DNA from 4 places in the Marinobacter sp. AN1 genome. Region 3 is predicted to be linked to each of the others. Evidence: predicted binding sites of a transcription regulator. Region 3 holds the regulator's gene; each other region holds the start of a gene.
The links. Region 3 encodes sigma-54, which starts transcription at its own class of promoters, with help from an activator protein. Its sites were predicted from a motif close to ANTGGCATNNANNTTGCTNT; they were not measured.
Positions count from the first base shown of each region.

Region 1: flhA (flagellar biosynthesis protein FlhA) is a predicted target of sigma-54. The motif match lies at 3,975-3,994, and genes of this name have one in related genera.
Region 2: glnA (glutamate--ammonia ligase) is a predicted target of sigma-54. The motif match lies at 4,132-4,151, and genes of this name have one in related genera.
Region 4: LJ360_RS16810 (sigma 54-interacting transcriptional regulator) is a predicted target of sigma-54. The motif match lies at 4,822-4,841, and genes of this name have one in related genera.

Region 1 is NZ_CP110342.1:2,810,953-2,818,748, forward strand. Features, by position in the region: gene LJ360_RS12900 (MinD/ParA family protein) at 1-229, opposite strand, end outside; gene flhF (flagellar biosynthesis protein FlhF) at 321-1,688, opposite strand; gene flhA (flagellar biosynthesis protein FlhA) at 1,713-3,890, opposite strand; gene upp (uracil phosphoribosyltransferase) at 4,085-4,723, shown strand; gene LJ360_RS12920 (uracil-xanthine permease family protein) at 4,725-6,026, shown strand; gene flhB (flagellar biosynthesis protein FlhB) at 6,224-7,360, opposite strand; gene fliR (flagellar biosynthetic protein FliR) at 7,560-7,796, opposite strand, start outside.
Region 2 is NZ_CP110342.1:1,013,431-1,021,226, forward strand. Features, by position in the region: gene ntrC (nitrogen regulation protein NR(I)) at 1-342, opposite strand, end outside; gene glnL (nitrogen regulation protein NR(II)) at 342-1,424, opposite strand; gene LJ360_RS04550 (DUF4124 domain-containing protein) at 1,876-2,400, opposite strand; gene glnA (glutamate--ammonia ligase) at 2,575-3,978, opposite strand; gene typA (translational GTPase TypA) at 4,540-6,351, shown strand; gene pip (prolyl aminopeptidase) at 6,816-7,778, shown strand.
Region 3 is NZ_CP110342.1:1,484,259-1,492,054, forward strand. Features, by position in the region: gene LJ360_RS06730 (YhdP family protein) at 1-371, shown strand, start outside; gene LJ360_RS06735 (YhdP family protein) at 371-1,552, shown strand; gene LJ360_RS06740 (carbon-nitrogen hydrolase family protein) at 1,603-2,433, shown strand; gene yjgA (ribosome biogenesis factor YjgA) at 2,439-2,975, opposite strand; gene LJ360_RS06750 (HPr family phosphocarrier protein) at 2,979-3,248, opposite strand; gene rapZ (RNase adapter RapZ) at 3,245-4,135, opposite strand; gene ptsN (PTS IIA-like nitrogen regulatory protein PtsN) at 4,199-4,666, opposite strand; gene hpf (ribosome hibernation promoting factor) at 4,760-5,068, opposite strand; gene LJ360_RS06770 (RNA polymerase factor sigma-54) at 5,098-6,615, opposite strand; gene lptB (LPS export ABC transporter ATP-binding protein) at 6,854-7,579, opposite strand; gene lptA (lipopolysaccharide transport periplasmic protein LptA) at 7,629-7,796, opposite strand, start outside.
Region 4 is NZ_CP110342.1:3,629,556-3,637,351, reverse strand. Features, by position in the region: gene LJ360_RS16835 (hypothetical protein) at 1-551, shown strand, start outside; gene LJ360_RS16830 (hypothetical protein) at 604-954, shown strand; gene LJ360_RS16825 (C39 family peptidase) at 968-1,660, shown strand; gene LJ360_RS16820 (hypothetical protein) at 1,663-2,160, shown strand; gene LJ360_RS16815 (transporter) at 2,204-3,268, opposite strand; gene LJ360_RS16810 (sigma 54-interacting transcriptional regulator) at 3,278-4,669, opposite strand; gene senA (selenoneine synthase SenA) at 5,027-6,376, shown strand; gene LJ360_RS16800 (putative 4-mercaptohistidine N1-methyltransferase) at 6,401-7,144, shown strand; gene LJ360_RS16795 (heme biosynthesis HemY N-terminal domain-containing protein) at 7,615-7,796, opposite strand, start outside.

The DNA of each region.
Region 1 (7,796 bases), 1.3 Mb from region 3:
GTACGTCACGGAGGTCACATTCACCGGACAGCACGTCAGCGAGGTTGCGCTTGGCACTGATTCCCAGCAGGACGTCAATATTGGCCAGGCCCAGGTCGGCATCCAGCAGGATGACCCGCCGCCCCATCTGTGACAGGGCAATGCCAAGGTTGACCGAAACGTTGCTCTTGCCCACGCCACCCTTGCCACCGGTGACTGCGATTACCTGAACCGGATGTGGTCTGCTCATAGTGGTTGTCTGTTCCTGCCGAGGTTGTACTTATTCACACAATAAGCCTGCAGGGCGCCGACCACGTCCGGTTCCCGGCCGCTGCTGCACTTCAGGCACCTTCAGCCATGGCCTGCTGCTTGCGCACGTCCCGCAGTCGTTCCACGCCAAGACGCACCAGTGACGCCGCATTGGCTGGATGCAGGTCCTGGGGAATCTTCTGGCCGTCGGTGACCCAGGCCACAGGCAGGGCGGTTTCCAGGGCAAAGCCCAGGACTTCACCGAGGGTCAGCGCCTCATCCAGCTTGGTCATTATGCAGCCTGCAAGACCCGCCATCTTATAGCAATGCCACATGGATTTCATGATTCTCGACTGGCTGGTGGCCGGCACCACCAGGTGCGGACTCACCCGGTGCCGGCTGTTCGCCAGCTCGGCCAGCTGCTCCTGGCAACCGGGATCGGCGCCGGACAGGCCAGCGGTATCAATCAGCACAAGGTGCCGGTCTTCCAGCTCATCCAGCACCTCATCAAGGCTGTGGCTGTCATCCACCACCCGTACCGGCACATTCAGGATACGGCCGAACACGAACAGCTGCTCATGGGCCGCTACCCGATAGCGATCGGTGGTGACCAGCGCCAGGGAGTCGGCGCCATGCTCCAGCACGTACTGGGCGGCAATCTTGCCAATCGTAGTCGTCTTGCCGGAGCCGGTAGGCCCTACCAGGGCGTAGATACCACCACGAGTAGCCCAGTCACCACTACCGGTTCTGAGGCCCGCTGCCAGGGTACGCAGCGAGCGCTTCCAGTTATCCTCGAGTTTGCCACGACCACTCTGACGGGCCAGGCTTGCCGCCAGCGAACCACTGAGACCGAATTCCTCAAGGCGCTCCGCGAGGCGCTTGCGAACTGCATCCAGGGCCTCTTCCGCGTCAGCCTGCGACCTGGCCAGCGGAGTGACCTTGTGGCCAGCGGCGCCCTGCTCGCTGATCATGGCCCTCAGCGAGTCCAGCTCACGGCGCATCACCGCCAGTTCGTCACTGGCACCGGACTCACTTGGAACATGGGCCCGTTCCGCGCCCGCGGCACTCGCGTGCACGCCAGGCTGACGGGGTGATGACAGGGATGGCAGGTCGTCGGTATCCAGGTACTCCTTGCCAGCCGGAGTCCGCTGCCGGGGCTCGTAGCCACCGCGCTGCTCCCGCAAGTTGCGGATACGGCTACGGGAGCGGTCAAGTTCTTCCTGCAAGCGGAGGTGTTGTTCCGCCTGCAGCTCGGCCAGGCGGCCATCGCTGGTGGCGTCCGCAGCAGCGTCGCCAAGCTTCTGGCGTGCCATGTTTTCGTCATAGTCCAGTGCCGTAACAATCTCGACACCGCCATCTATCCGGCGGCTGGAAAGAATCACCGCATCGTCGCCCATGGACTCGCGGACCTGCTTGAGGGCGGCGGACATGGTTGCCGCAAAGAACCGTTTTACCTTCATCTGTCTCTACCTCCCGGTGGGTCGTTACTGGCCGACCGACGCCACGATGGTGATCTGCTTGTTATCCGGCACTTCCTGGTACGAGAGCACGTGCAGGCGCTCTACCCCGTAGCTGGCGAACTTCGCCAGCACCGGCCTCAGGGGGGCGGATACCAGCAGGATGGCGGGCTTGCCCATCATTTCCTGCCGCTGGGCGCTCTCCTGCAGGGAGCGCTGCAGTTTCTCCACCATGCCCGGTTCAAGGACCAGGCCGATGTCGTCACCGCCGCCGGATTGTTGACTCTGTTGCTGACTCTTCAGCAATAATTGTTCCAGTTCCGGATCCAGGGTGATAACCGGTATCTCTTTGTCGTTACCGCAGATGCTCTGCACGATCATTCGCCGCAGTGCCTGACGGGCAGCCGTGGTAAGGACCTTCGGGTCCTGGCTCTTGGGATGGACGTTGACGATGGCTTCGGCAATGGAGCGCATATCACGGATGGGCACTTCTTCCTGCAGCAGGCTCTGCAGCACTTTCAGCAGGATGGAGATAGACACGGTGGTCGGCACCAGCTCTTCCGCAAGCTTGGGCGAAACTTTCTCCAACTGGTCGAGCCACTTCTGCACTTCCTCGTGGCCGAGCAGTTCATGGGCGTGGCTCTGCAGGATCTGGTTCAGGTGTGTGGCGACGACGGTGCTGGCGTCAACCACGGTGTAGCCAAGCGTCTGGGCATTGTCTTTCTGGTCCGGCTCGATCCAGATGGCATCCAGGCCGAAGGCGGGATCCTTGCCGGCAATGCCGTCCACCTTGCCGAACACCTGCCCCGGATCAATCGCCAGTTCCCGTTCCGGATGGATTTCCGCCTCGGCGATGGTTACACCCATCAGGGTGATGCGATAGACGTTGGGCATCAGGTCCAGGTTGTCACGGATATGCACCGACGGCATCAGGAAGCCCAAATCCTGGGAAAGCTTCTTCCGCACCCCTTTTATACGACTGAGCAGCTGACCACCCTGGGACTTGTCCACCATGGGAATCAGGCGGTAGCCCACTTCCAGGCCAACAATATCCACCGTTGCCACGTCGTCCCAGCCCAGTTCCTTATTCTCCGGTGGCGCCGGCAAGGCATGCCCCTGGTCTCCTGCCTCCGGACGGGCACCGCCGGTTGGCGCGGCCTGGCCGCCACCACTACGTGAGGTTGTCGGCCAGCTGCTGCTGCCGTCTTCCTCAACCGCCTGGCGGCCCTGCTTCCAGATCCACCAGGCCGCTCCGGCCGCCAGCAGCCCCAGTCCCAGGAAGGCCACATGGGGCATGCCAGGAATCAGGCCCAGCATGATCAGGATAGCTGCGGCGATGGCCAGCGCCTTGGGGGCATCAAACATCTGTTTGAGGATCTGCCCGCCCATATCCTGGCTGCTGGTTACCCGGGTGACCATGATGGCCGCAGACGTGGAGAGCAACAGCGACGGAATCTGGGCTACCAGGCCGTCACCAATGGTCAGCAGGGCATAGTTCTGGGTGGCAACGCCAAAATCCAGACTGTGCTGGAGCATGCCGATACCGATACCCCCGATCAGGTTGATGAACAGGATCAGCAGGCCGGCGACTGCATCGCCTTTGACAAACTTGCTGGCACCGTCCATGGAGCCGTAAAAGTCCGCTTCCTGCGCAATCTCTTCCCGGCGGTGCTTCGCCTCGTCCTGGTTGATCAGACCGGCGTTGAGGTCGGCGTCGATGGCCATCTGCTTGCCGGGCATGGCATCCAGGGTAAAACGGGCGCTGACTTCGGATACCCGGCCAGCGCCCTTGGTGACCACCAGGAAATTGATGATCATGAGAATGGCAAATACCACCAGGCCCACAGCGTAGTTACCGCCGATCAGTACCGCACCGAAAGACTCGATCACCTTACCGGCAGCGTCGCCACCCTCGTGCCCGTTGAGCAGGACGATCCGGGTGGAAGCCACGTTCAGGGCCAGGCGCAACAGGGTAGCTACCAGCAGGACGGTGGGAAACGCCGCGAACTCCATGGGTCGCAGGGCATACACACACACCAGCAGGATGGTAATGGACAGGGCAATATTGAACGTGAAAAGTACGTCCAGCAGAAACGCCGGCATCGGCAGGATCATCATGCCCAGCAGTGCCACGAGCATAATGGGAATGCCCAGGTTTCCCCGCGTCAGGGATTTGACGTTATTCAGGACAAGGGCCCGGTCCATGTTGACGGAAATCTCCACAATGGTGGTTCTTGCTGCAATGGCCAGGGCCGTTTTTTTGACGCCCGGGCCGCCTTACCCGGACTAGCGGCAAGATCCATACCATTTCTAACATTTTCTCCAGAATCCCCCCTGACTGAGCTGCGCCGATACGGTATCCTTGCGCAAATCCCACCCGACCAGCTGACAGGTGAACCATGCCCATTCACGAAGTCAAACACCCCCTTATCCAGCACAAACTCGGCCTGATGCGCCGAGCCGACATCAGCACCAAGAATTTCCGCGAGCTTGCCCAGGAAGTGGCATCGCTGCTGACCTACGAAGCCACCAAGGATTTCACCCTGAGCAAGGAAACCATTGATGGCTGGGCAGGCCCGGTAGAGGTGGAGCAGATCGGTGGCAAGAAAGTCACCATCGTACCGATCCTGCGGGCTGGCCTGGGCATGCTGGACGGTGTGCTGAGCCTGATACCGGTGGCGAGGGTCAGTGTCGTGGGCCAGATCCGCAACGAGGAAACCCTGGAAGCCTCCACCTACCTTGAGAAACTGGTAGGTGAACTGGACCAGCGCATGGCACTGATCGTCGACCCCATGCTGGCAACCGGTGGTTCGCTGATTTCCACCATCGACCTGCTGAAAAAGGCGGGCAGCACAGAAATCCGGGCCCTGGTCCTGGTGGCAGCTCCGGAAGGTGTCGAAAAGGTGCTGGAAAAGCACCCCGATGTCTCCATCTATACCGCCTCCGTGGACGAACGCCTGAACGAGAAAGGCTACATCCTTCCCGGCCTTGGTGATGCCGGTGACAAGATCTTCGGCACCAAGCAGAAGGACGTCTGACATGCAGGATGCTGATCACACCACTTCCCTGAGGGAGGACTACGCCGGCGAGCCGGTCTGGCGCCAGGCCCTGGCCGGTTCCCAGATGCTGCTGGTGGCTTTTGGTGCCCTGGTGCTGATGCCCCTGCTCACCGGTCTGGACCCGAGCGTCGCGCTATTCACTGCCGGTCTGGGCACGCTGATATTCCACATCGTCACTGGCGGCAAGGTGCCGGTATTCCTGGCATCGTCCTTCGCATTTATTGCACCGATCATGGCGGCGAAGAACCAGTTCTCCATTCCGGAGATTCTCGGCGGCCTGGTGGCGGCCGGCCTGCTCTACATCCTGCTGAGCGGCGCTGTGCGCCTGCGGGGCACCGGCTTCATCAACCGGCTGTTGCCGCCCGTGGTCATTGGCCCGGTGATCATGGTTATCGGCCTGGGGCTGGCCCCGGTCGCGGTAAACATGGCCACTGGCCATACCGGTGATGGCTCAGTCGAACTGGTTCCGTACAAGCCAGCCATAGTGATTGCCATGATTTCCCTGCTGGTGACCATTGTGGTTTCCGTATGGGCGAAAGGCATTTTCCGGCTGATCCCCATTATGGTCGGCATTATCGTTGGCTACCTGCTCACATGGCTGTCCGGCGTTTTCAACGTAACGCCGGTGATTGTGGACTTCTCCCCGATTGCGGAAGCGGCCTGGTTTTCCATGCCGGCCTTCCAGTCCCCTTCATTCAGCTGGGGGGCGATCCTGTTCATGATTCCGGTGGCCATTGCCCCGGCCATTGAACACATCGGTGATGTGCTGGCGATCAGCAACGTGACCGGCAAGAACTTCCTCAAGAAGCCGGGCCTGCACCGCACCCTGCTGGGCGACGGCCTGGCCACCAGTTCCGCCGCGTTCCTGGGCGGACCGCCCAACACGACCTATTCCGAGGTGACTGGAGCGGTGATGCTGACGAAGAACTTTAACCCGCGGGTAATGCTGTGGGCTGCAGGGGTGGCTATCGTACTGGCCTTTGTGGGCAAGTTCGGCGCGGCCCTGCAGACAATCCCGGTTCCGGTGATGGGCGGCATCCTGTGCCTGTTGTTCGGTTCTATCGCGGTGGTGGGGCTGAACAGCCTGATCCGCAACCAGGTGGACCTGTCCCAGGCCCGCAACCTGGTAATCGTGGGTGTGACCCTGGTGTTCGGTATTGGCGGTATGGCGATTTTCGGGGTGGAGGGTATTGCCCTGTGTGGCATCGTTGCCATTCTGCTGAACCTGGTGCTTCCCGGGTCGGATACTGCCTGGGGTGAGCGGGCTCATCACGAGCACTGAGGGTAAAGCCTTCTCTCGGACGGGTGTTGTCTGCTCCTAGACTGCAGGTTTGCGGGGAGGCGGCAACCAGGGGGAGGCTTTTTCCGCCGCATTGGAGGGGCGTCCTGCCACCCCAATGCGGTGAAGAAAGCCCCCCGGCCAAGCTGTACCTCCACCAAAAGCTTCAGACCAGCAAGCAGAACTCAAATACCCAGAGCCTAGATATCCCGCCGCATATCCTTCGGAATGGGGAAGTTCGGCATAGTCGGCTTGGGCGCGTGCCCCTTGCGGAACTGCCGTAGCTGGAAGATATAGGCCAACACCTGGGCCACCGCCATGTACAGGCCATCAGGGATCTCCTCACCTACCTTGGTGTTGTGGTAAACCGCACGGGTCAGGGGCGGCGTGCGCAGCAGCTCCACCTTGTTCTCCCGGGCAATCTCCATGATCTTGAAGGCCACCTCATCGGCCCCCTTGGCCACCACCACCGGCGCGCCCATGGACTTCTGATCGTACTTCAACGCCACCGCATAGTGCGTCGGGTTGGTGATAACCACATCCGCCGTCGGCACATCCGCCATCATCCGCCGCTGAGCCATCTCACGCTGCAGCTGACGGATCTTGCCCTTCACTTCCGGCTTGCCTTCCGTGTCCTTGTACTCGTCCTTCACCTCCTGCTTCGTCATCCGCAGTTTTTTCTGGTGATCGTAGATCTGGAACGGCACGTCGATGATAGCGATAACGATGGTGGCGCATGCAAGGAAGAAAAAACTCCACGCCATGGTCCACACCACATGGGCCATGGCCGGCACCGCTGGCTCCTCAGCGATGCTCAGCAGATCCTCGGTACGCAGGTTCAGAATCAGGATAGCCACCGCCAGCACCAGGCTCACCTTCAGAATCGCCTTCACCAGCTCCACCAGCGACCGGGCAGAAAACATCCGCTTCAGACCCTTGATGGGATCCATACGGTTCAGCTTGGGGGCAATGGCCTTGCCACTGAACAGCAGACCGCCAATGCCAATGGGCCCGGCAATCGAGGCAATCAACAACAGTAACAACAGGGGACTGAGGGCAACGGTGGCGTCCCAGGCAGAGCCAATCAGCTGCGTGCTCATAAAACGGGTATCAAAAATCTCCCCCCGCTCCAGCACAAACGCGCCACGCATGATCTGCTCCATGGACATGGCCAGGCTCTTGCCAAACACCAGCAGCCCACCGGCACCGGCCAGCAGCACGGCCATGGTGGCCAGCTCCTTGGAACGAGCGGTCTGGCCATCCTCCCGGGCCTTCTCAAGGCGTCGGGGCGTCGGCTCTTCCGTTTTTTCCTGACTGTTGTCGTTCTCTTCGGCCATATCTACCGTCAAACATCCACGCAGGCGCGGCACATAGTAAGAGGGGCATGGCCGGGAACCCCCTTTCCGGAACCGTGAGGCGCCAAGGACGGCGCCGACCGAGCCCTACAGAGACGTACTTGCGGGGCGTGTTTCGGAAAGGGGGTTGCCGGCCGTGACCCGCCACCCAAACAACCAGGCCACATCGAAGTAGTGAGCTTCAGGGCTGCCCCTGAAGCTGTCTCATAAACTCAAAGGTCTCACGGGTATACTGCTCAAAGTGCGGCAGAAAATTGGCATGCAGTACCCATATGGCAAACAATCCAAAAATCAGGCCAATCGGGAAACCCAGGGCAAAAATGTTCATCTGCGGCGCCGCCCGGGTCATCACACCAAACGAAATATTCACGATAAACACCGCCGTCACCGCCGGCAAAGCCAGCAACAGGGCCGCTGC
Region 2 (7,796 bases), 470 kb from region 3:
TGCCACGGCGTCATCCACATCGAAGGGCTTGGGCAGGTACTCGAAGGCACCACTCTGGTAACTGGTGACCGCACTCTCCAGGTCCGAGTGTGCGGTCATGATGATCACGGGTACGTCCGGGTGCTGCTCGACGATCCTGGTGAGCAGTGCGATGCCGTCAATGCCGGGCATGCGGATATCGCTGATAATGGCGTCCGGTTCCTCATGTTCCAGGCGCATCATGACACTATCGCCGTTTTCGAATACCCGGGGCGCCATCCCGGCCTGGGTCAGGGCGCGTTCCAGCACCCATCGGATGCTGCGATCATCATCGATGATCCAGACGTTTGCCGGTTGACTCATCACGAGGTCTCCTCCAGCGGCAGAAAGATAATAAAGTCGGTCTTGCCGGGCTCGCTCTCACACTCAACCAGCCCACGGTGCTGTCCGATAATGCTCTGGGTAATGGACAGTCCGAGGCCGGTGCCACTCGCCCGGCCACTGATCATGGGGTAGAAGATGTTCTGGAGCAGGTCCGGGGGAATCCCCGGCCCGTTATCAATAATGTCGACGCGGCACACCAGTCGGTGGCGCTTCTGGCCGATGGTGAACTGGCGCAGTACCCGGGTTCGGAAGGTAATCGTGGGCGGCTCATCACTGCAGGGGCCACCATGGTACTCGAAGGCAGCTTCCATGGCATTGCGGGCAATGTTGAGGAATGCCTGTATCAGCTGTTCCTTGTCGCCGGGAAACTCCGGCAGGCTCACATCGTAATCGCGGCGGAAGGTCAGGCGACCGCGGCTCTCGGCCTCCAGAAGGGTGCGTACCCGCTCCAGTACTTCATGGATATTGGTGGGCGCCAGTCGCAGTGCCCGGTTCGGGCCCAGCATCCGGTCCACCAGGCTGCGCAGGCGGTCCGCCTCGTCGATGATCACCTGGGTGTATTCTTTCTGGCCGGCGTCAGAGAGCTCCCGGTCCAGTAACTGGGCAGCGCCGCGGATGCCCCCCAGCGGATTCTTGATTTCGTGGGCCATGCCCCGTACCAGTATGCGAGTGGCCTCTTGCTGGGTCAGCAGGTCTTCCTCCCGGCTTATGCGTATCAGGCGGTCACGGGGCTGGATTTCAAGGAGCAGTCGGTCCGGGCCTGCACCAAAAGGGGTCACGGAATAATCCACGGTCAGCCGGTTGCCGGTGGCCAGCAGGAACTCGGCCTCCCGACGGGTATAGGTCTGCCCGGTTTCGACGGCCGTCTGCAGGGTGTCAAGGGACTGGTCTGTTTCCAGTAGCAGCCCGGCCAATCGAAGTCCCCGCACTCGCGACAGGCTGGTTTCCAGCATGCTCTCGGCAGCCGGGTTCAGGTAATCGATCCGCAGACTGCTGTCCACCACGATCACCGCCGTGGTGAGGTTATCGAGAATGCTTTTGTAGTCCGTAACCGCTGCCATGTAGCTCCCTCAGTCGCTGAACCCTGCGCCATTTTTCGCTCGGCTGTCAGCCCTGTCTGTCGGCCATACTTTGTCTCTGCCTGGTTCTGCGAAACCTTTCGCCTGCATTCCCCCGGCTGTCACCCAGTTAAATTGCAAAAACCGATCCAGAATTGAGCCAGAACTGAGATAGCATCGCAGTTTATTGCCGAACAGGCGCCCAGAATGCGCTATTTGCGGGCAAGGGCGCTCAGGGCGGAAGAAAGAACCGGTGCGTTCAGGGCCCTGCTGACAAGGTCCGTTGCACGGAACGCCCTGTCCCTGACCAGAGTATGGTCTCTAAATGGTGCAGGAGCACTAAAATGGTGCAAAAGATGGGTTTTAAGGGGTGTGCCTGGAGGAGGGCAGAGGAGGTCTGGCGGAGGTTTCGCGCGGCTGTCCGGCTGGACGGAAAACCGCGCAAGCCGATGTGTCAGTTCAGAACGGAGGGACGATGGATGGTAAAGGTGATGGAGTCGCCGGTGAACACCCGCTCGCCCTCGGCGTTAATCACGTTTACACCGGCCTTGTGAGTGCCACGGAAAACGTTGCTGACCGAGACAGTTCCGGAGCTGGTCTGCCCCACAGGCTGGCCATCGAGGGTGATCTCGAAGCGGTGCCCCCTGCGAAGGGCCGGGTCACTGGCAACCTGGAATTGCACATTACCGCTGCCGCTGTGGAAAGCCTCGTCGTCATTAGGAGCCAGGAAGGTTACGGAGTCATAGGCATCCTGGTCGCCGATTTCACCGTCGTCTTCCTTCATTTGCTTCCTGACGGTTTCCGGCTTGGGCATTGTGATGGTGGTCACCGGCTTGACGTCCAATCGCTCGGCCTTGCCCTGGGGGTCATCGGTGAAGGTAACGTTGCCATCCTTGTCTACCTGACGATAGACCTCGGCCTGGGCCGGCAGGGAAAGAAATGCCGTTGCGACGGCAGCAATCAGGAACTGAGCTTTCATATCCGGGACCTTTCTGTGGACCATGGCCGGATTATCGGCAGACGCGGGATGCAATGCAATGGAGCATCCGTCGCCTTAGGTTACGGTGAGGTAAAAGTCACAAAAAAAGCCCCGCGCATGGCGGGGCTTTGAGTCGTCACTACTGCGCGAAGCAGCGCTCAGACCTCACCGGTCTTAGCAGGAGTAGTACAGCTCGAACTCAACCGGGTGGGTGGTCATGTTCAGGCGCTCTACTTCGCCGCGCTTCAGGTCAATGTAGCCGTTGATCATGTCTTCGGTGAACACGCCGCCACGGGTCAGGAACTCGTGGTCTTCCGCCAGGCAGTCCAGGGCTTCCTGGAAGGTTTCGGCCACGGTGGGAATTTCCAGCGCCTCTTCCTTCGGCAGGTCGTACAGGTCCTTGTCCATGGCATCGCCCGGGTGGATCTTGTTCTGGATGCCGTCCAGGCCGGCCATCATCAGGGCCGCGAAAGCCAGGTACGGGTTGGCGGACGGATCCGGGAAACGCACCTCGATACGACGGGCTTTCGGGCTGCTCACGTAGGGGATCCGGATGGAAGCGGAACGGTTACGGGCCGAGTAGGCCAGCATGACCGGTGCTTCAAAGCCCGGCACCAGGCGCTTGTAGCTGTTGGTGGAGCTGTTGGTGAAAGCGTTGATGGCCTTGGCGTGCTTGATGATACCGCCAATGTAGTAGATGGCCATTTCGCTCAGACCGGCATAGCCGTCACCAGCGAACAGGTTCTTGCCATCCTTGTTCAGGGACATGTGTACGTGCATGCCGGAACCGTTATCGCCAACCACCGGCTTGGGCATGAAGGTGGCGGTCTTGCCGTAGGCATGGGCCACGTTATGCACGCAGTACTTCAGGATCTGCACTTCGTCAGCCTTGCGGGTCAGGGTGTTGGCGCCAACACCGATCTCACACTGGCCAGCGGTACCCACTTCGTGGTGATGCACTTCGATTTCCAGGCCCATGGATTCCATGGCGGCACACATGGCGCCACGCAGGTCGTGCAGGCTGTCAACCGGTGGAACGGGGAAGTAACCACCTTTCACGCCCGGGCGGTGGCCGATGTTGTTGCGCTCGAAGTCTTCGCCGGATACCCAGGCGGCTTCTTCAGAGTAGAGTTCGTACATGGCGCCTTTCATGTCGACAGCCCACTTGGCAGAGTCGAACACAAAGAACTCGGGCTCAGGGCCGAACAGGGCGCCTTCGGCGATTCCGGTGGACTTCAGGTATTCTTCGGCACGCTTGGCCACCGAGCGGGGGTCGCGCTCGTAACCCTGCATGGTGGAGGGCTCCACGATGTCACAGGTGATGTTGACCGTGGTTTCTTCGGTGAACGGGTCCAGCACGGAGGTTTCGTCGTCCGGCATCAGGATCATGTCGGATTCATTGATCCCCTTCCAGCCGGCGATTGAGGAGCCATCGAACATCTTGCCTTCTGTAAAGAAGTCCTCGTCCACTTCGGTGGCCGGCAGGGTCACGTGCTGCTCCTTGCCGCGGCTGTCAGTGAATCGCAGGTCGATCCATTTGACTTCGTGTTCCTTGATCAGATCAATTGTCTTGGACATTGTGCTTACTCCGTAAGTTAACCCGTGCTGCGGGTGTTTTTCGGTGTTCGTTATGCCGGATCGTTCAGCGATGCTGAGGTCCGATCTGTTGCTGCAGCAACCCGGGGATATCAAAAGTGCCAGGGTCGCTCTGACATTCGGCTGTCCTGAGTGAATGCAATGTGCTTGCCAGTTTTTCGTCGGCGCGCCACAACGGCGCAACTACGGCCCTTCCGGGGACGGCTCCCGCTCCGCGGTGGGGCAGTGCATGCCAGTTATACAGGTTTTGTGCACCAAAGAGGTGCAATATTGCCTGCGAATGATCCTTTGTAGTGCAGCTTGCCGTGTCTTGCACCGAAACAGGATAGGCGTTTTTCTTCATATAAACGACATCGACTTTGCTATATACTGCGCGCGCAATTTCTCCTCACTGCCTATCTTCCACGGTGGGGCACCGGCTGCAATGCCGGTCATGCCGGGAGAGTATTCATTTTCAGATTTGAGATGGCATGTCGGCGACCGCATCTGCGGCCCGTACGCGCGACCCTCTCAGGTCACCAGACATGCCACAGGAATTTTTTTGTGATTGATAAGTTAAGAAACGTTGCCATTATCGCCCACGTTGACCACGGTAAAACCACCCTGGTAGACCAGTTGCTGCGCCAGTCCGGCACCCTTGACCGTAAAGAGCTCGAGAGCGAGCGGGTTATGGACTCCAACGACCAGGAAAAGGAACGTGGTATCACCATCCTGGCCAAGAACACGGCCCTGAAATGGCACGACTACGACATCAACATCGTTGACACCCCTGGCCACGCCGACTTTGGCGGTGAGGTTGAGCGGGTCATGAGCATGGTGGACAGTGTGCTGCTGGTGGTGGATTCCATCGACGGTCCCATGCCCCAGACCCGCTTTGTCACCCAGAAGGCGTTCGCCGCTGGCCTGCGCCCCATCGTTGTGGTCAACAAGATTGACCGCCCGGGCGCCCGTCCTGACTGGGTTGTGGACCAGGTGTTTGACCTGTTCGACAACCTCGGCGCCACCGACGAGCAGCTGGACTTCCCCATTGTGTTTGCCAGTGCGCTCAACGGTATTGCCGGTATGGAGCACGAAGCGCTGGACGACAACATGGACGCGGTGTTCCAGGCCATTGTTGACCATGTTCCCGCCCCGGACGTCGACCCGGAAGGCACCTTTCAGATGCAGATCTCCCAGCTGGACTACAACAGCTTCCTGGGGGTAATCGGCATCGGCCGCATCATGCGTGGGCAGGTAAAAACCAACACCCCGGTTGTGGCTGTTGGCGCCGATGGCAAGAAGCGTAACGGCCGTATCCTGAAGATCATGGGCCACTCCGGCCTTCAGCGTGTGGAAGTGGAAGAGGCCCAGGCTGGCGATATCGTTTGTGTCAGCGGCCTGGATCCGCTGTACATCTCGGACACCCTGTGTGACCCCAATGCCGTTGAGGCCCTGCCGCCGCTGACTGTGGACGAGCCCACCGTATCTATGACCTTCCAGGTCAATGACTCCCCGTTCGCCGGCAAGGAAGGCAAATACGTCACCAGTCGCAATATCAAGGAGCGTCTGGAAAAAGAACTGCTGCACAATGTCGCGCTGCGAGTTGAGGAAGGCGAGTCCGCCGACAAGTTCAAGGTTTCCGGCCGGGGCGAACTGCACCTGTCCGTTCTGATCGAGAACATGCGCCGGGAGAATTTCGAGCTGGCCGTGGGTCGCCCGGAAGTGGTGATCCGCGAGATTGACGGCAAGAAGCAGGAGCCCTACGAGAATGTCATCGTCGACATCGAGGAGCAGCACCAGGGCCCGGTGATGGAGCAGATGGGCCTGCGTAAGGGCGACCTGACCAACATGATCCCGGACGGCAAGGGCCGCATACGCCTGGAATACACCATTCCGGCCCGCGGTCTGATCGGTTTCCGTAACACCTTCCTGACCATGACTTCCGGTACGGGTATCCTGACCTCCACCTTCAGCCACTATGGTCCGCTGAAAGAGGGCGCCATGGGCAGCCGTCAGAACGGTGTGCTGATTTCCATGGCCAAGGGCACGGCGATGACCTACTCCCTGGAAACCCTCCAGAGTCGCGGCAAGCTGTTCCTGGAGCCAGGCCAGGAAATCTACGAAGGCCAGCTGTGCGGCATCCACAGCCGTGATAATGACATCGTGGTGAACCCCACCAAGGCCAAGAAGCTGGACAACATGCGTGCCTCTGGCAAGGACGAAGTCATTGCCCTGGTGCCGCCCATCAAGTTCACCCTTGAGCAGGCGCTGGAGTTCATCGACGACGACGAGCTGGTGGAAGTGACGCCGAAGTCCATTCGTTTGCGCAAGAAGTTCCTCACCGAGAACGAGCGTAAGCGGGCTGGCAAGAAGTAAGGCGCGGATCTGCCACGCCCTTCGACAGGCTCAGGGCGAACGGAGCTTATCTTCCGTTCTCCTTGAGCCTGTTCTCGGTCTGCCTTGAGCCTGTTCTCGGTCTGCCTTGAGCCTGTCCTCAGTCTGCCTTGAGCCTGTCCTCAGTCTGCCTTGAGCCTGTCCTCCGCCCGCCTTGAGCCTGTCCGCCGTCTGCCTTAAGCCTGTCTTCCACCCGCTTTGAGCCAATCCTCTCGTCCGCCCTGAGTCAGTCACCCTCTCAGCCCTTAACCAATCCCCCGATCGCCCTGAGTCAGTCACCCTCTCAGCCCTCAGCCAATCCCCCCGATCGCCCTGAGCCTGTCGAAGGGCCGTAGATTCCATGGAATAAAAGCCTTTGCAGACATCGCGAGGGACAACATCTACCCGACTGTATTTCCTACCCCTGTCTCCGCTAGACTCCTTGTGGTCACGACAAGGAGTTGCCAATGCTCACCCTCTACCCCGAAATCGAACCCTACACCCGCCACCGTCTCGCGGTGGATCCGCCCCATGAGCTGTATCTGGAAGAATCCGGCAACCCGGACGGCATTCCTGTCATTGTCGTTCACGGTGGCCCGGGCGGTGGTTGTGAGGACTGGTACCGGCGCTTCTTCGATGCTGAGCGGTTCCGGATTATCTTGTTGGACCAGCGGGGTGCCGGCCGCTCGACACCACTGGCGGAGCTGGAGGGCAATAACACCCAGGTGCTGGTGCAAGACCTGGAGAGGGTGCGGGAATTCCTGGGTATCGAGCAATGGATGTTGTTCGGCGGCAGCTGGGGCTCCACGCTTAGCCTGGTCTATGCAGAAGCCCACCCGGAGCGGGTGCTGGGCCTGGTGCTGCGGGGCATCTTCCTGTGCCGCCCTGAAGACATCCAATGGTTTTACCAGAGTGGCGCGGGCAGGGTGTTCCCGGATTACTGGCGGGACTACCTGGCGCCTATTCCCGATGCCGAACGGAACGATATGGTCAGTGCCTACTACCGGCGCCTGACCAGCGAGAACGAGCTGGAGCAGATCCAGGCGGCCAAGGCCTGGTCGGTGTGGGAGGGGCGCTGCGCCACGCTGCACCCCAATCCCCGGGTGGTGGAGCATTTCGCGCACCCGCATACCGCCATTGCCCTGGCTCGCATCGAGTGCCACTACTTCATGAATAATGCCTTCCTGGAGCCGGGGCAGCTGGTTGCCAATGCCCACAGGCTGGCGGATATACCCGGCGTGATTGTCCACGGTCGTTACGACATGGTCTGCCCGCTGGATAACGCCTTTGCCCTCAGTGAAGCCTGGCCACAGGCCGAACTCCGCATTATCCGGGATGCCGGGCACTCAGCCTCGGAGCCTCCGATCATTGATGCACTGATGCGCGCGGTGGAAACCGTTTCCCGTCAGGCAGAGCCGCGCCTCGCCTGACCGGGGCCATTGCTCACC
Region 3 (7,796 bases):
AAGGCATCGAAGGGCGACTGCCATATGGGGCAACCCTTGATTTCTCATCCGGCGTCCCGGCCCGCTTGTTGATTAATGCCAGCAGTGCCGGTCTCTGGTCGGACTGGCCCACCCCGCTGGGGCGGGAAGCGGGCCCGGAAGAACGCATCGAGGCCCTGGTCCGCTGGCCGGACGGTGACCGTGTGCAAATCGAAGGGCGTTGGGGAGAGCGATTATCTGTGGCACTGGAATGGCGCCAACAGGGCTTCTTTAATGGCCAGGTGGTTGTAGGCGGAATTGGTGCCTACTGCCGGAAGAGGCAGGCCTGGTGGTCAGGGCGAATGTGGATCGATTTGTCCCCGGAGAATGGCAATCCTGGTTTGACCAGATAATGGCTAACTCCGGTGCAGGAGGTCGCGGAACGGGCAGCCAGTCGGCCGGTTCCGGTTTTGACTGGCTCACGCGGGTAGAAGTGTCCATGGAGGAACTGGTTCTGGGCGACCACGCACTGCCAGGGGTGACCGCAACGCTGACCCCTGAGCCGGGCGGTTGGCTGCTGACTACGGACTCCTATCGGGCTACCGGGGTGGTTCGTATCCCTGCCGACGGCAAGCCGGTCCTGGTGGACCTGGAAAGACTGCGGCTGGCACGTTCCGACGATGATGCTGCTGACGAGGCTGTGCCCCTGTTGACTCCCACAGAGCAGCTTGAGACGTTCCGTAATATGGCTGCCGGACAATGGCCCGAAGTGGATGTGCGCATCGGCTCGCTGTGGCTGGGTGACGATCCCGCCGGGGCCTGGTCATTCCTGCTGTCTCCCTCCCCGGACCAGGTGACGCTTCAGGATCTTCAGGGCCAGATCGGTTCAATGGCCTTTGATGGCCAGGTCCGTTGGGGAGTCACCTCAGGCGAGGAAGCAACGGTGCTGCAGGGCGTGCTGGAGGGCGGCAACCTGCAGGACGCAGCGACCCTGTTGGGCATGGAGGCGCCCCTGACCAGTGAAAGCTCGGTCATTGATCTTGGCCTTTCCTGGCCGGGGCGGCCGGATCAGTTCGCCGTCGGACGCCTTAATGGTGAGTTCAGTCTTCGCCTGGAAGATGGTGTCATTCTTGAAAATAACGATACTGCGCAACTGTTCCGCCTGTTCAACCTGCTCAATACCGACACGTTGCAGCGACGGCTGACCTTCGATTTCTCCGATCTATACGAGGCCGGGGTGGCCTTTGATGCCATCTCCGGCCAGGGAACCCTGAAGCAGGGTACCCTGAGCTGGAATCCGGATCTCCAGCTGGCGGGCCCTTCAGGTGCCCTGCGAATGTCCGGTTCCACGAACCTTGCAAACCGTACGCTGGACATGCGGCTGGTAGTGATCCTGCCCCTCACCCAGAACCTGCCACTGGCGGCGATCCTCATGGGGGCATCACCTCCCGTTGGCGGTGCGCTGTTTGTGTTGGACAAACTGCTGGGGGAGCCATTGAGTAAACTGACCAGTGCAACCTATAGTGTCGGTGGCACCTGGGACGATCCCGAGGTCAACCTGCGCAATATCTTTGACGCCGGCAACCAGGACTGAGGGTTCCGAAGGACCGCTATCCGATCGAAATCCTGCACCAGGAGGACGCTATGCCCAAGACAATGGTCGCCGCTATCCAGATGGTCAGCACCCATGATATTGATGACAACCTGCACCAGGCTTCCCTGTTGCTGGCCCAGGCTGGCAAGCAGGGGGCGAGGGTAGCCGTGCTGCCGGAAAACTTTGCCGTGCTGGATACTGCGAATATGCCGGTCCATGGTGGCCGGGAGGTCAGCGTCGATGGCCCGATTCGCCGCTTTCTTTCTGAGCAGGCCCGCAAGCACGGTATCTGGATCGTTGGTGGGTCGCTACCCATTGCGGCCAGGCCTGATGGTAGCCCCCTGGCGAGCAGGGTGAGGGCAAGTTGTATTGTGGTGGATGACAGCGGTGTCGAGGTCGCCCGATACGACAAGGTCCACCTGTTTGATGCCATGGTGGAGGACAGTCAGGGGCAATACCGTGAATCGGATACCTTTGAGCCTGGTGAGCAGCTGGTGACCGTGGATACACCCGCCGGACGGCTGGGCCTGGCGATCTGTTACGACTTGCGGTTCCCGGAGATTTTCCGGCAACTACGGGAGCAGCAGGTGGACTGGATAACCCTGCCAAGCGCCTTTACCTGGCAGACCGGCGACGCCCACTGGCATCCGCTGATTCGTGCCCGGGCCATTGAGAACCAGGTATGGATGGTCGCGCCGGGGCAGGGTGGTCAAAACAGCGAGCGGCGCCGGACCTATGGTCACTCGATGGTTGTGGACCCATGGGGCAAGGTAGTGAAAGAACTTGCCGAAGGCGCTGGCGTGATCACGGCAGAGCTTAATATGGACTATCTGCAGGAAGTGCGCCAGCGGATGCCGGTATGGGAGCACCGCCGGCTCTGACGCTTTCAGGCGGATTTTTCGGATTCGTCGATACACTCCCGCAAATAACGGAACAGCTTCCTGGCCTGGCCAGTATTCTTGCCGGTCTTGACGTCCTTCTGGGCGTTTCGCAGCAGGTTACGCAGGTGCTGCACATCGGTGGCAGGGCATTGCTCAACGAATCCTGATACCGCGGGGTTGCCCTCCTCGATCAGGCGGTCGCGCCAACGTTCGGCCAGGTGGTGACGACGAGTGTGCTCCTCACTGCCTGCGTCAAAGGCCTCTACCGCCCGGCGCAGGGCCTCCGGATCTACTTCGTTGCGAATGACCTTGCCCACGTACTGGAGGTGCCGGCGGCGAGCCTCGTGCTGGTGGATCCGCCGGGATTCCACGATGGCCGCTTTCAGCGTTTCACTCATGGGCAGGCCCGTGAGCTGGTCATCACTGAGGTCCATCATGCGCTTACCCAGATCCTGGAGAGCGTGCATTTCACGCTTCAACTGGGATTTGCTCTTGATGGACTCGTCGTCCTCCGGAACCCGGTTATCTTCCTGTTTGCTCACGTCTTACTCGCCCTCGCCAAAATAGTCGTTGATCAGTGCCTCGAGGGCAGCAATCGCCTGTTGCTCGTCCGGCCCCTCGGCCACCAGTTCTACCTCTGTTCCCTGGCTCGCTGCCAGCATCATCACGGGCATGATGCTCTTGGCATCCACCTGGCGGTTGCCCTTGACCAGTTCCACGCGGCTGTCGTACCGGGACGCGGTTTCGACGAGTTTCGCCGCAGCGCGGGCGTGTAGCCCAAGTTTGTTAATGATGGTGACGGACTGGCGAATCATGGGTTACCACGGTGTTGCGGGTTCAGGTGAGGCAACTCCGTGTGCCGGGTCTGAACCTGGTTGTAGGATTTGCTGAAATAACGGGACAGCTGTTCGCAGACGTACACCGAACGATGCTGGCCGCCGGTGCAGCCAATGGAGATGGTCATATAACTGCGGTTGCTGTTGCTGAACTGGGGCAGCCAGGTTTCCAGGAACCGGGTCAGGTCGTCGATCATCCGGTTGGTCATCGGGTCCGATCCCAGGAAGTCGATCACCGGCTGGTCGACGCCGGTGAAACGGCGCAGCTGGGGATCCCAGTAGGGATTGGGCAGGCAGCGCACATCCAGCACGTAATCAGAGTCCACCGGTACCCCGTGTTTGAAACCGAAAGACTGGAACAGCAGGGCCAGGTCCTGCTCGCTCCGGCCGATAATGCGCTGCTTGACGGTATCCCGTAACTCGTACATGGACAGCTCGGTCGTGTCCAGGTAGAGGTCTGCCAGCTGGGCAATAGGTTCCAGTAATTTCTTTTCGTACCGTATGGCCTCAGTCAGGGAAGTCTGGTCGTCGCTGAGGGGGTGTTTGCGACGGGTGGCGTGGAAACGTTGCAGCAGCGACTGCTCGGTGGCATCCAGGTAGATAATTTCGGTCACGATGCCAGCTTCCATCAGGCGCTGATGGATCGCTTCGAAGTTGGCAATCTCATTGGACAGGTTGCGGGCATCGATACTGACCGCGATATTTTCCAGGCGGCTGCCGGAGGTTCCGGCCATTGCCTCGGTGGTCAGCGGGAACAGCAGGCCAATGGGCAGGTTGTCGATGCAGTAGAAGCCCAGGTCTTCAAGCACGTGGAGTGCGGTACTCTTGCCGGAACCGGAGCGGCCGCTAACGATGATCAGTTTCATGGGACTGGTCCTCTGGTAGCTTTGCCGAAGCCGTTGTGGGCGTCGGGCGACATCCGGACCGGATCAGCGGTTTCCGGTTATCTTCTGATAGAGCCCGTCATTGCTGGTGCAGGCCCGCAGGGCATCGCAGAAACTACGGTCATTGAACTGTTCGGCCAACTGGCTCAGCAGTTCGAGGTGTTCAGAGGTGGCTTCCCGGGGCACGATCAGTGTAAACAACAGGTCTACCGGCTGGTTGTCAATGGCGTCAAAGGCCACGCCTTCTTCCAGCGTTACCAGTGCTCCCACAACCCGGGTGCAACCATCCAGACGACAGTGTGGAATGGCAATACCCTGACCAATACCAGTGCTGCCAAGGCGCTCCCGGGCGATCAGGTTGTTGAAGATCTGGGTTTCGTCGAGTTCCGGGTACTGGCCAGCCACTTTTTCGGAAATGAACTCCAGAATGCGCTTCTTGCTGGTGCCATTAACACGGCACAGCGTCAGTTCCGGCGCCAGGATGTTGTTGATGGTCAAGGTCGAATCGGTCATGGATTCTCATCGGTCCCGATAAAAAAATGCTGCGGTACGAGGTCGTACCGCAGCGTTGTGAGTCAGATTATAGCCGTTACAGTGTCACAATCGTTAGCGGGCCGTGGCTCCGTGCGCCCGATCAACGTTCTTTTCCTTGTGCTTGAGGATCTGGCGGTCAAGTTTGTCTACCAGTGCATCAATAGCAGCGTACATGTCGTCGTTCTCGGCCTTGGCGTGAATTTCGCCGCCTACGACATGCAGGGTGGCCTCTGCAATCTGACGTACCTTCTCCACTTCCAGCGTCACCTGGCAGTTACTGATGTGATCGAAGTGGCGTTCGAGCTTCTGGAATTTTTCGTTGATGTAATCCTTCAGCGAGGGAGTCAGTTCTACGTGATGACCGGAAATGTTCATTTGCATGGGCTTCTCCTGTTTGTCAGACCCTTTGTTCAGACCAGTCGTTTCCGCTCGTTTGAGGGCGGAATGTGCATGGCTTCACGATACTTGGCTACCGTGCGCCTGGCCACCTTTATGCCCTGCTCTCCCAGCATGGTGGCAATCTTGCTGTCGCTGAGCGGCTTTTTCGGGGTTTCTGCCGCGATCAGTTTGCGGATCATGGCACGAATGGCTGTGGAAGAACATTCGCCGCCCTCCTCCGTGCTTACATGACTCGAGAAGAAATACTTCAGCTCGAAGATGCCACGGGGGGTGTGCATGTATTTTTGCGTGGTGACCCGGGAAATGGTGGATTCGTGCATTTCCACGGCCTGGGCGATGTCCGACAGTATCAGCGGTTTCATCGCTTCTTCCCCATGGTCCAGAAAACCCTGCTGATGTTCAACAATTCGTGTCGCGACCTTTAACAGGGTTTCATTACGACTCTGCAGGCTCTTGATAAACCACTTGGCTTCCTGGAGCTGGTCGCGCAGGTAGGTGTTATCAGCGCTGCTGTCCGCCCGGCGTATAAGCGAAGCATAGCTCGTATTGACGCGAATACGCGGTGCAATCTCCGGGTTCAGCTCCACCCGCCAGCGACCATTGTCCTTGCGAACAATTACATCGGGGATGACATAGTCCGGTTCGGACCGGTCCAGTGCATTGCCGGGGTGGGGGTTGAGGGAGGTGATGACGGCCAGCACATCCCTTAGCTGGTCTTCTTTCAGGCGGCTTCGGCGAAGCAGCTGGGCGTAGTCACGGTTGCCCAGCAGGTTGATGTAGTGGGTGATCACCAGCCGGGCCTTGTCCAGCCAGGGGGTGTCCGGGGGTAACTGGTTAAGTTGTATCAGCAGGCATTCCTGGAGATCCCTGGCGAATACGCCCGGGGGGTCAAAGTGCTGCAGGCGGTGGAGTACTGCCTCCACTTCGTCCAGTTCGACGGGGTCGTCATCGGTTTCGTCTTCCAGGCCGGAATGTATGTCTTCCGGCGTGGCCGTCAGGTAGCCCCGTTCATCCACAGCGTCCAGCAGGGCATGGGCAATGGCGCTGTCTCGCTCGCTCAGTGGAGTCAGGTTGAGCTGCCACTCGAGGTGGTCCCGCAGGGTTTCGGCGGCGGGGTTGCGGCTGTCAAAATCCATGTCGTTGTCGTCATCGCCGCGGGAGGCGGGTGCTGGCGCCGACTGGTAAATGTCATCCCAGGCGGTATCCACTGGCAGGTCATCGGGAATGGTGTCACCGCTGTTGTTCTCTGCCGACCAGTCGGATTCCTCCCAGGTGTTGTCCGCTGCGCTTTCGCCCTCAGAGGCGGACACGGATTCATCGCTGCGCTCGTCCCGCTCGTTGTCCCTCTCGGCATCAGAACTTTCCTGGTCGTCGTCCTCGGAGGTTTCCAGCATGGGGTTGGAGTCCAGTGCCTGCTGGATTTCCTGTTGCAGGTCCAGGGTGGACAGCTGGAGCAGACGGATCGCCTGTTGCAGTTGCGGGGTCATTGTGAGGCTCTGACCCATCTTTAACTGTAAGGAGGCTTTCATCACCATGAGTTCACGTCCATCACCCTTCTGAGGTTACCGATAACATGTGTTAGCCCGAAGTTGTCTGATCCAGCTCAAAAAACTGGCAATATCAGGGAAAAATATCAGTGTTACCGGATACTTGGAATTAACAAGCAAGTTCTTTGCCGAGTGTACCCCCTTGCCGCATTGAAGACAATTGCTGCAACCGGCGCCAGTTTACAGATCGGGGCAGGGCGTACCGGAATCGCCGCCGATCTCAGAGCCTGAATTCATCCCCGAGATAGACGTCTTTGACCTGCTGATTGGCCAGGACTTCTTCCGAGGAACCCGAGGCAATAATGTGTCCACTGCTGACGATATACGCCTTTTCGCAGATATCCAGGGTTTCCCGCACGTTATGATCGGTGATCAGCACACCGATGCCCTTGTCCCGCAAGTGGCGGATAATCTGCTTGATGTCACTCACCGAGATCGGGTCCACGCCGGCAAAGGGTTCATCCAGCAGGATGAAGGCTGGTTCCATCGCCAGGGCTCGGGCTATTTCCACTCTGCGACGCTCCCCGCCGGAGAGGGCCATGCCGGCGCTGTCACGGATGTGGGTAATGTGGAATTCCTGCAGCAGCTCTTCCATTTTTTCTTCCCGCTGGCGCCGGTTCAGGTCCTTGCGGGTTTCCAGTATGGCCATGAGGTTGTCGCTCACGGAGAGCTTGCGGAAAACAGAGGCCTCCTGGGGCAGGTAGCCTATACCCTGACGGGCGCGCCCATGCATGGGCAACGGTGTGATGTCCTTGCCGTCTATACTGATGTGGCCGTGGTCCGCCGGCACCAGGCCAACGATCATATAGAAGCAGGTGGTCTTGCCGGCCCCGTTAGGGCCAAGCAGTCCGACGATCTGCCCGCTCTCGATACTCAGGGAGACGTCGATGACGACTTTTTTCTGTTTGTAGCTCTTGGCGAGGTGGTTCGCCTGTAACAATGCCATAGCGAGTGCCGTCAGTTACTGCTGGATGAACTGTTGCCCCTGGGCTGGATCACCATTCGACCCGGCCGGATCCTTCACCGGTTTCAGTGCGGCCTTCACCGGTGACAATCCGGTTGGCCGTGTCGTAGTTGATGATGGCGCCACGGAACTCGTCTTCCCCCTGCTCAACAACGGCCTCTTGCTCAAAGCGAAGCAGGTTCTCACTGGCGGAGTAATG
Region 4 (7,796 bases), 2.1 Mb from region 3:
TCGCCGATTCGTTCAAGATCGCGGACAGTGGCAACGACAATTCGGACAACTCCGACAACTCCGACAATTCGGATAACTCGGATAACTCCGACAACTCTGACAACAGCACCGCTGTGTCCGATTCCTTCAAGATTGCCGACAGCGGCAACGACAACTCGGATAATTCGGACAACTCCGATAATTCCGACAACTCTGACAACAGCACCACAGTCAGTGACTCCTTCAAGGTGGCCAACAGTGGCAACAGTGACAGCTCGGACAACTCCGCCAATGCCACTGATTCCTACAACTCCAACAGCAGCACCAACACGCTGACCCTGAGTGTCAGTGCGTTCATGAACACTGCGGAGCTGGATGGAACCGTGTCTGGTGTCACTACCACCTATGGGGATGCGAGCGGTGGCTCCTATACCCATGTCAGCAACAATAATGAAGTCTCCGGTGGCTCTGCGAACTTCACCGGTGTCGGTGCATTTGCCCAGAACGTCGGGACAGGAAGCGTGACTCAGGCCAATGTCAGCGTCATGTCGAACCTGACCACTGGCAACTAGGGAAATGAGGCCGTCTGCTCGCGCAGGCGGCCCGTTTTTCAGGAGAAATGCCATGGGTAGCGTCACCAGAAGGATTCTGCAGGCATCTGTGTTGCTGGGATTACTGTGCGGGCTGTCACCGGCGCTCGCAGAACAGTGGATGAATGTCTCGCCCCTGACGGATGACCAGCTGGCCAGCGCCAGCGGCCGTCAGGGCGTCACCATGCAGTGGCAGATGAACGACACGGAGCAGAACGCATCAGTCGCCGACAATGTGCTTTCCGGAAACGTGGTCACCGGCGACAACTATCTGTCAGACAGTGCCTTCGGGCACATGAACGGTATCGCCACCGTGATCCAGAACACCGGCAACCAGGTGGTCATCCAGGACAGCACCCAGATCAATATACTCATCAATCAGTAACCGGAGGTGGGGCATGGGCAGGTTCGCAGTGCTGGCAACGGGGCTGATGTGCAGCCTGCTCTGGCCCCAGGCCCAGGCTGGCTCGGTCATCGTGCCGGGTATCGGCGGGGACCTGGCCATTCCGGTGGAAAGCTATCGTGAGAAAACCTTCAGCGAAGTGATCCGCCAGCAATACGACTTCAGTTGCGGGTCCGCTGCGGTGGCTTCGTTATTGTCCTATCACTATGGACATGAAGTGACCGAACAGGAGGTGTTCCGCTCCATGTTTGCCCTGGCCGACGAGGAAAAGGTCCGGCGCGAGGGGTTCTCCATGCTGGACATGAAGCGCTACCTGGAGCTGGAGGGGTACCAGGCCGATGGCTTCCGCATGGGCCTGGCTGGTCTGCGGGAGCAGGTGCGGTTGCCAGTCATCGTGTTGATCAACATCCGGGGATTCCGGCATTTCGTGGTGATCAAGGGCATCAGTGACCAGGAAGTGCTGGTTGGGGACCCCGCCCGGGGGCTGAAAGCCTACAGTCATGGTGAATTCGGGGAGTACTGGGACGGCACCGCCTTTGTCATAAGAAGCCATCTGCGTGAAGGGCGGGCGACGTTTCGCAGCGATGGCGACTGGCCGGCACTGGCCCGTGCGCCGGTAGGAAGCGGAATCCGGGAATTGCCCGGAGCTCATACCTTGCCTTACTGGCCCTCTTCAAGGGAGTGGTGACCATGAACAATGTTTGCAGACTGATGGTTGCTGTGATGCTTTTCCCCGGCCCCCTGTTGGCAGCGACACCAGTGAACGAGGTATTGAACCTGGCGGGACCGGTGCTGGCCGATGAGGAACTGGACCGGCTGCGAGGCGGTTTTATGCAGGACGGGCTGGAGATCTCCATCGGCCTGGACCAGATCGTTGCGCTGAATGGCCAGGAACTGATTGTTAACCGACTGACCATTCCGAACCTGAACCAGAAGATGCGTGGGGAGGTGGCCCACCGTATGGAAACCGTGGTGCAGGTCATGCAGCCTGATGAACCGGCGGGCGCCCGGGTCGCCGTGGGGCCCGGTATCGGCGGAAGTGGCTGGACCACCGTCATCCAGAACAGCCTGAATTCCACGGTGATCCAGAACATCCACCGGCTCAATATCGAACTCAATAACCTTGCTGTTCACCAGCAGGTGCCACTGCACCTGGGCGAGCACCTCAATCGCCTGTTGAGCCGTTGATCCTGCCAGCACCCAGTAGTTAACGAATCAACCAGGCAGGACACTAGAGGTTGATCGGTAGCCGCAGGGTAATCTCTGCATTGGGGGCGTTGTCGGTCACTCCGACGCTCACCGCCATACTCAGGCTGGTATCCCGGGTCAGCCGCTGGGATAGACCGAAGGTCAGTGAGCCCACGTGTACCTGCTCAAACCGTGTGTCAAACAGGCTGTTATCCAGCTCATAGTCTGTCTCGCCGATGATCGAGTGGTCATAGCCCAGGCTGAACGAGGTGCGTTCGTTGAAGGCAAAGCCCATACCGAACCCGAACCGGATAACGTCACCCGGGTCGATGGTGCCACCGTTACGTTCACCCTCATCTTCCTCCATGGTCCAGACGTAGCTCAGGTTGCCGAACAGCACCGCCGGATCGGTGGGGTAGATAAATGAGATGCCTGGCTCTATGGACCAGAAGCCGGATCCGGTAGGGCGCTCCCTGAGTTCTACCCCGATGGGGTTGTTGTTGCTGTCGTAGATGATCCTCTGGCCCACGTCATAGGGACCTTCGCCGGTGGGCGCCTTTACCCGCAGGCTGCCGATCAGGTATGGCCAGCCATCCAGGCCATCATTGATCTGGTAGCGTGCCGACACTTCCACATCGCCCAGACCGTCACCGGATGACTCGCGGATGGTGTCGAGGGGCGTGCCCTGAAAAACCTCCCGCTCCCGCAGGTCTTCATTGATGATCAGGTAGGGCACCCGTATGCCAGCCTCGAAACGGCTGGAAAAGCCATACTTCATGGCCAGGGCCCCAGTGAAGATATCCCGTTGCACTTCCGAGATATTGATCAGCCCTACCAGCAAGGCGGGAATGACCGTATAGCCTTCTACGGCCACCACGGTGGAATTGCTGTGGGCATAGGAGACGGAAGGCTCGATGGTGATTCGCCCCGGGGAGGTTACGATCCCCCGGTCGTAGGTGATGGAGGCTACCTCGGTGGCCTGGTTGGAGGCGGCTTCACGGGCTTCGGAGCCCACGGTCGTGTCCGGGGCAGGTTGTTGGCTGAGCGCCGTAACCGGCAAAAGGCCCAGTGCGGTTGTCAGGGGTAGCAGGATCCGGGCTATGCGCATGGTCATTCCTTACCGGCGGGTTTGACGTCCGGGTGTGTTGGCTGAGTGGATGGTGTCTGATAACGGCAGTTGGTACTTGTCGATCAGACGGTAGAAAGAGGCACGGGAGATGCGTAGCAGACGGGCGGCCGCTGAAATGTTATGCCGGGTCAGCGCCAGGCTGCAGTGCAGGGCTTGTCGCTCAGCCCTGGACCGGAACTGGGCCAGGCTCAGGTCGTGGTGATCGTGGACATTGGCAGGAATCCCGTACAGGCCCAGGTCCATGGGCTCTATCTGCGGGCTTTCACCCAGCAGCAGGGCCTGCCGCAACCGGTTCTGCAGTTCCCGCAGGTTGCCGGGCCAGCTATGGGTAATCAGCCGCTGCATGGTGGCCTGGCTGACCGGCTTTGGCGACAGGTGGGGCGGTAGTCGTTGGAGCAAGGCCTCCGTCAGTTGGGGGATGTCCTCCGGGCGCTCGCGCAGCGGGGGCAGCTCCACTGCCATCTCACCCAGCCTGAAAAACACGTCCTGGCGGAAGGTGCCGTGGCGTACAAGCTCGGACAATGGCGTGGAAGCCGTGGCAATGAGCCGGGCGTTAATCCGCACTGGGCGGTTAGAGCCAACACGTTCAACGACCCCCTCCTGGAGGAAACGGAGCAGGTACGACTGTTGAACCAGGGAAAGTTCGTCAATACCCGCCAATAGCAGACTGCCGCCATCCGCAGCCTCCAGACGGCCCGTACGCTGACTCGTGGCATGGGTGAATGCGCCTTTCTCGTGACCGAAAAGCTCACTCTGGGTCAGTGAGACCGGCAGCGCCGCGCAGTTGATGGTGATCAGTGGGCCATGGCGGGCCAGGGACTGTTCATGGACCAGTCGGGCCGCGGCTTCCTTTCCGGTGCCGCTTTCGCCGTAGATCAACACGGGTTCACTGGTGCCCGCAAACCGCCTGAGCCTCGAAATAACATGGCGGATGGCAGCTGACTCCCCGGTGAGTGCAATCTCCTGGTAGTCGTCGCCGGTTGCTGGTGTGGCCTTCTGATGAAGTTCCGCCATGCCCCATAGGTGCCCTGCAACCATGGCCAGCCTTTCCCAGTCGATCGGTAACGTGTGATAGTCCGAGCAGTGCAGTGAGGTGAGGTAGGCCAGCTGACGGTTCAGGCTGGGCGCTTCTGGCAGGATGCCGATCCACAGGGGAATATTCAGCTGTTCAAACCAGCGGTCCAGGTGGGGAACGCCGTCTTTCGGGTAACGAGTCAGGTCCAGTATGCCCACATGTCCCTGATGCCCGTCGGGCAGTCCAAACCGGGGTGGGACCGTATAATCGAACTGATGTACCTGCCAGCCTGAGCTCAGGACACCAGGCACCTGGACAGCTTGGGTGCCATGGGTCAGCCAGGTGAGTTTGCGTTTGGAATCCATTGTGCCACCGTCCAGGTCAGCGTGCCGGGGCCCGGCGCACATTGTGTTTGGTGGATGCCGGACTTAAGCTGATCCGGGATGCCCCCTGTGGTCGCCTGCTTTGTAGCTGCTGGAATCGCGACCGGGGCATCCATCGGGTCCTGGCGGGAAAACAAACAGGTTATGTGCCATAAAATGAGAACTGCCGCATGACCAGTGTGTTAACTAAGTCACAAAAATGGCATCTGCTGCGGCGTGTAAAATATACGGACAGTTCAGCTTGTGTGAAGTCCGTCAGTGTTCCAGACAGGGCACAACCACTTAAATCGTCACTCGACTGTCAGCAGCGACATCATAGAGAGCTTCAAGAGAAGAAATATGGCAGATCGCGAAACAGCCCTGAAAGACGAAATGCTTGGCCTTCTGGAGAATGCCCGGCAACGTACCCTGGCGCTGGTCGATTCCCTGGATGACGACCAGCTACAGGTACCCTGGCACCCGGGAGTAAACCCGCCGCTCTGGGAAATGGGCCACTCCTCGTTCTTTTACGAGGTATTTGTTCTGAACCTGCTGGACGGTACCCCGAGCTATGACCCATCCATGGATGACCTCTGGGACTCGTTCCATATTGACCACCGGGACCGCTGGAACCGGGATTACTTTCCGGGCCGGGAGCAGACCCGGAACTACATGCTCACCATCTATGACAGGATCGCCCAACGCATCCGGGAGCAGCCGCTGGATGAGCGGTCGCGGTACCTCTATCGCTACGCGATCTACCACCAGCATATGCATATAGAATCCATGACCTGGTGCCGCCAGACCGTGGGCTACCCGCCGCCTCCGGGGGTGATGAAGCCCGCCTCCGCTCGCGGCGAGCAACTGGGAGATGCGCGGATTCCGGCTGGCACCTGGCTGATCGGCATGCCCGGGGAGTCAGCCGACTACGCCGGTGAAGACTTCGCGTTTGATGGCGAAAAACCTCGCCATACAGTGGCTCTGGACGCGTTCAGCATTTCCCGTGCACCGGTGAGCAACGCTGAGTTTCTCGCCTTTTTGGAAGATGGCGGTTACCGCCGTCCCGAGCTCTGGTCCTTCGGCGGTCGCAAGTGGCTTCAGAGCGAAACCGACGTAGCACTGGTCTTCGGTGAACGTGAACCGGTCTTGCGGGCGCCAAGACATCCGCTGTACTGGCGCCTGCATGAGGGCCAGTGGCAGGAGCGATTGTTTGACCAGTGGCAGCCACTGGAACCGGATGCCCCGGTGATCCATGTCTCATACTGGGAAGCCGAGGCGTGGTGCAACTGGGCAGGCCGACGTCTGCCGACGGAAACGGAATGGGAAGTGGCCGCCCTGGGGAATCGCCCGGGCGAAGCATTCCGACGCTTCCCCTGGGGTAACGAGCCGCCCACCCCGGAGCGCGTGGACATGGACACCACCATGATGGCCCGGCAGCCCGCCAGTGCTATGCCAGCTGGCGAGAGCCCCTTTGGCTGCCGGCAGATGATCGGCACCTGCTGGGAGTGGACCAGCGACCAGTTCCTGCCTTACGACGGCTTCAAGGTGGACATGTATCCATTCATGTCTACCCTGCAGTTTGGTGACCACAAGGTGACCCGTGGTGGCGGGTGTGCCACCTCGTCGGTATTGATTCGAGGCACCTATCGCCAGGCTTACCTGCCACAGCGCAATGACGTGTACACGGGTTTCCGCACCTGTGCCCTGTAACCGCCCCGCCCCGGGAGAGCGACGATGAACTTGTATGAAACCGACGAGTTACTGGGCCAATACCTGGCCTTTCATTACGGCGACAGCTATTTCGGTGTTGGCAATTATCCTGCCCGCTGCGCCAGCATTTGCCTGGAGCACATGGCCGGGCGAGAAAAAAAACGGGCACTGGACCTCGGGTGCGCGGTAGGGCGCACCAGTTTCGAACTGGCCCGGGCCTTTGACGAGGTCGTGGCGCTGGATCTCTCCAATCGCTTCATCGAGGCCGCCAACACCCTCAAGCGGGACGGTCAGATGGATTACTTCCTGCGGGAGCAGGGGGAACTGGGCACCCAGGCGACCGCCTCCCTGGCCGCTCACCAGCTCGCCAACCGTGCTGAGCGGGTCCGCTTCGAGGTGGCGGATGCGTGCAACCTGGGACCGGAGCAAGAGGGCTATGACCTGGTGTTTGCGGGCAACCTGATCGACCGCCTGCAGGACCCGGGCGCCTTTCTCTCTGGTGTCCACAAGCTGCTGAATGACAAAGGTGTACTGGTAATCAGCTCACCCTATACCCTGCTGGAGGAGTTCACGCCCCGGGGGAAGTGGGTGGGCGGGTTCGAGCGCCACGGCCAGCCGTTCACGGTGCTGGATGGCATGAAGGACATACTGGCTCCCCACTTTGACCTGCTCGGCGAGCCGGTGGATGTGCCATTCGTTATCCGCGAGACGGCTCGCAAGTATCAGCACACCATTGCCGAGCTGACGGCCTGGCAGCGGAAAGCTTAGCGTCTGATCCAGGGATCTTGTGAAACCTTTATGGCCTTGAGACAAGCCGCATCGGGGGCTGGGGCTTCGGTGGAATGTTCCGGGGTGGGGGTGCTTTCTCCGCTGCAATTCACGGTACGTCCTGTACCGACCTTGCACCGCGCCATCCATGGCGCTGCTGCGAAAGCACCCCCACCCCGAAACATCCAGACAACGGAGTTGCCTTCAGGGAAATGCCTGCAGCTTTAGTCGGGCTTTATATTTCGCGGTCTTGCCTCTTGTCTCTGTTGCGGTAACTGTAAGTTCGCACGGGGATGTGGTGGGGGACCTTTTGGAGCAGCGCCATGGATGGCGCGGTGCAAGGTCGGTACAGGACGTACCGTGAATTGCAGCGGAAAAAGGTCCCCCACCGCAGCCCCAGGCAACCAAGCCAAAATGCCCAGTCAAAACCCAGGCAGTCCCAGACCCCCACTCCAGATTGCATGAAACAATCAGGCCTTCGGCATGGGTAACTCAGGCAGCCCGGTTTCCCTGACCAGGCCCTGCATAAGCCGCATGCTGGCGTCCTCATCCCCCATATGGGCATTCAAACGGCTCAGCTCCGCCAACGTCTCCTGGCTGCGACGCAAATGCAGGCTGGTCTCGAAATACTCCCGGGCCTTGCCCCACAACT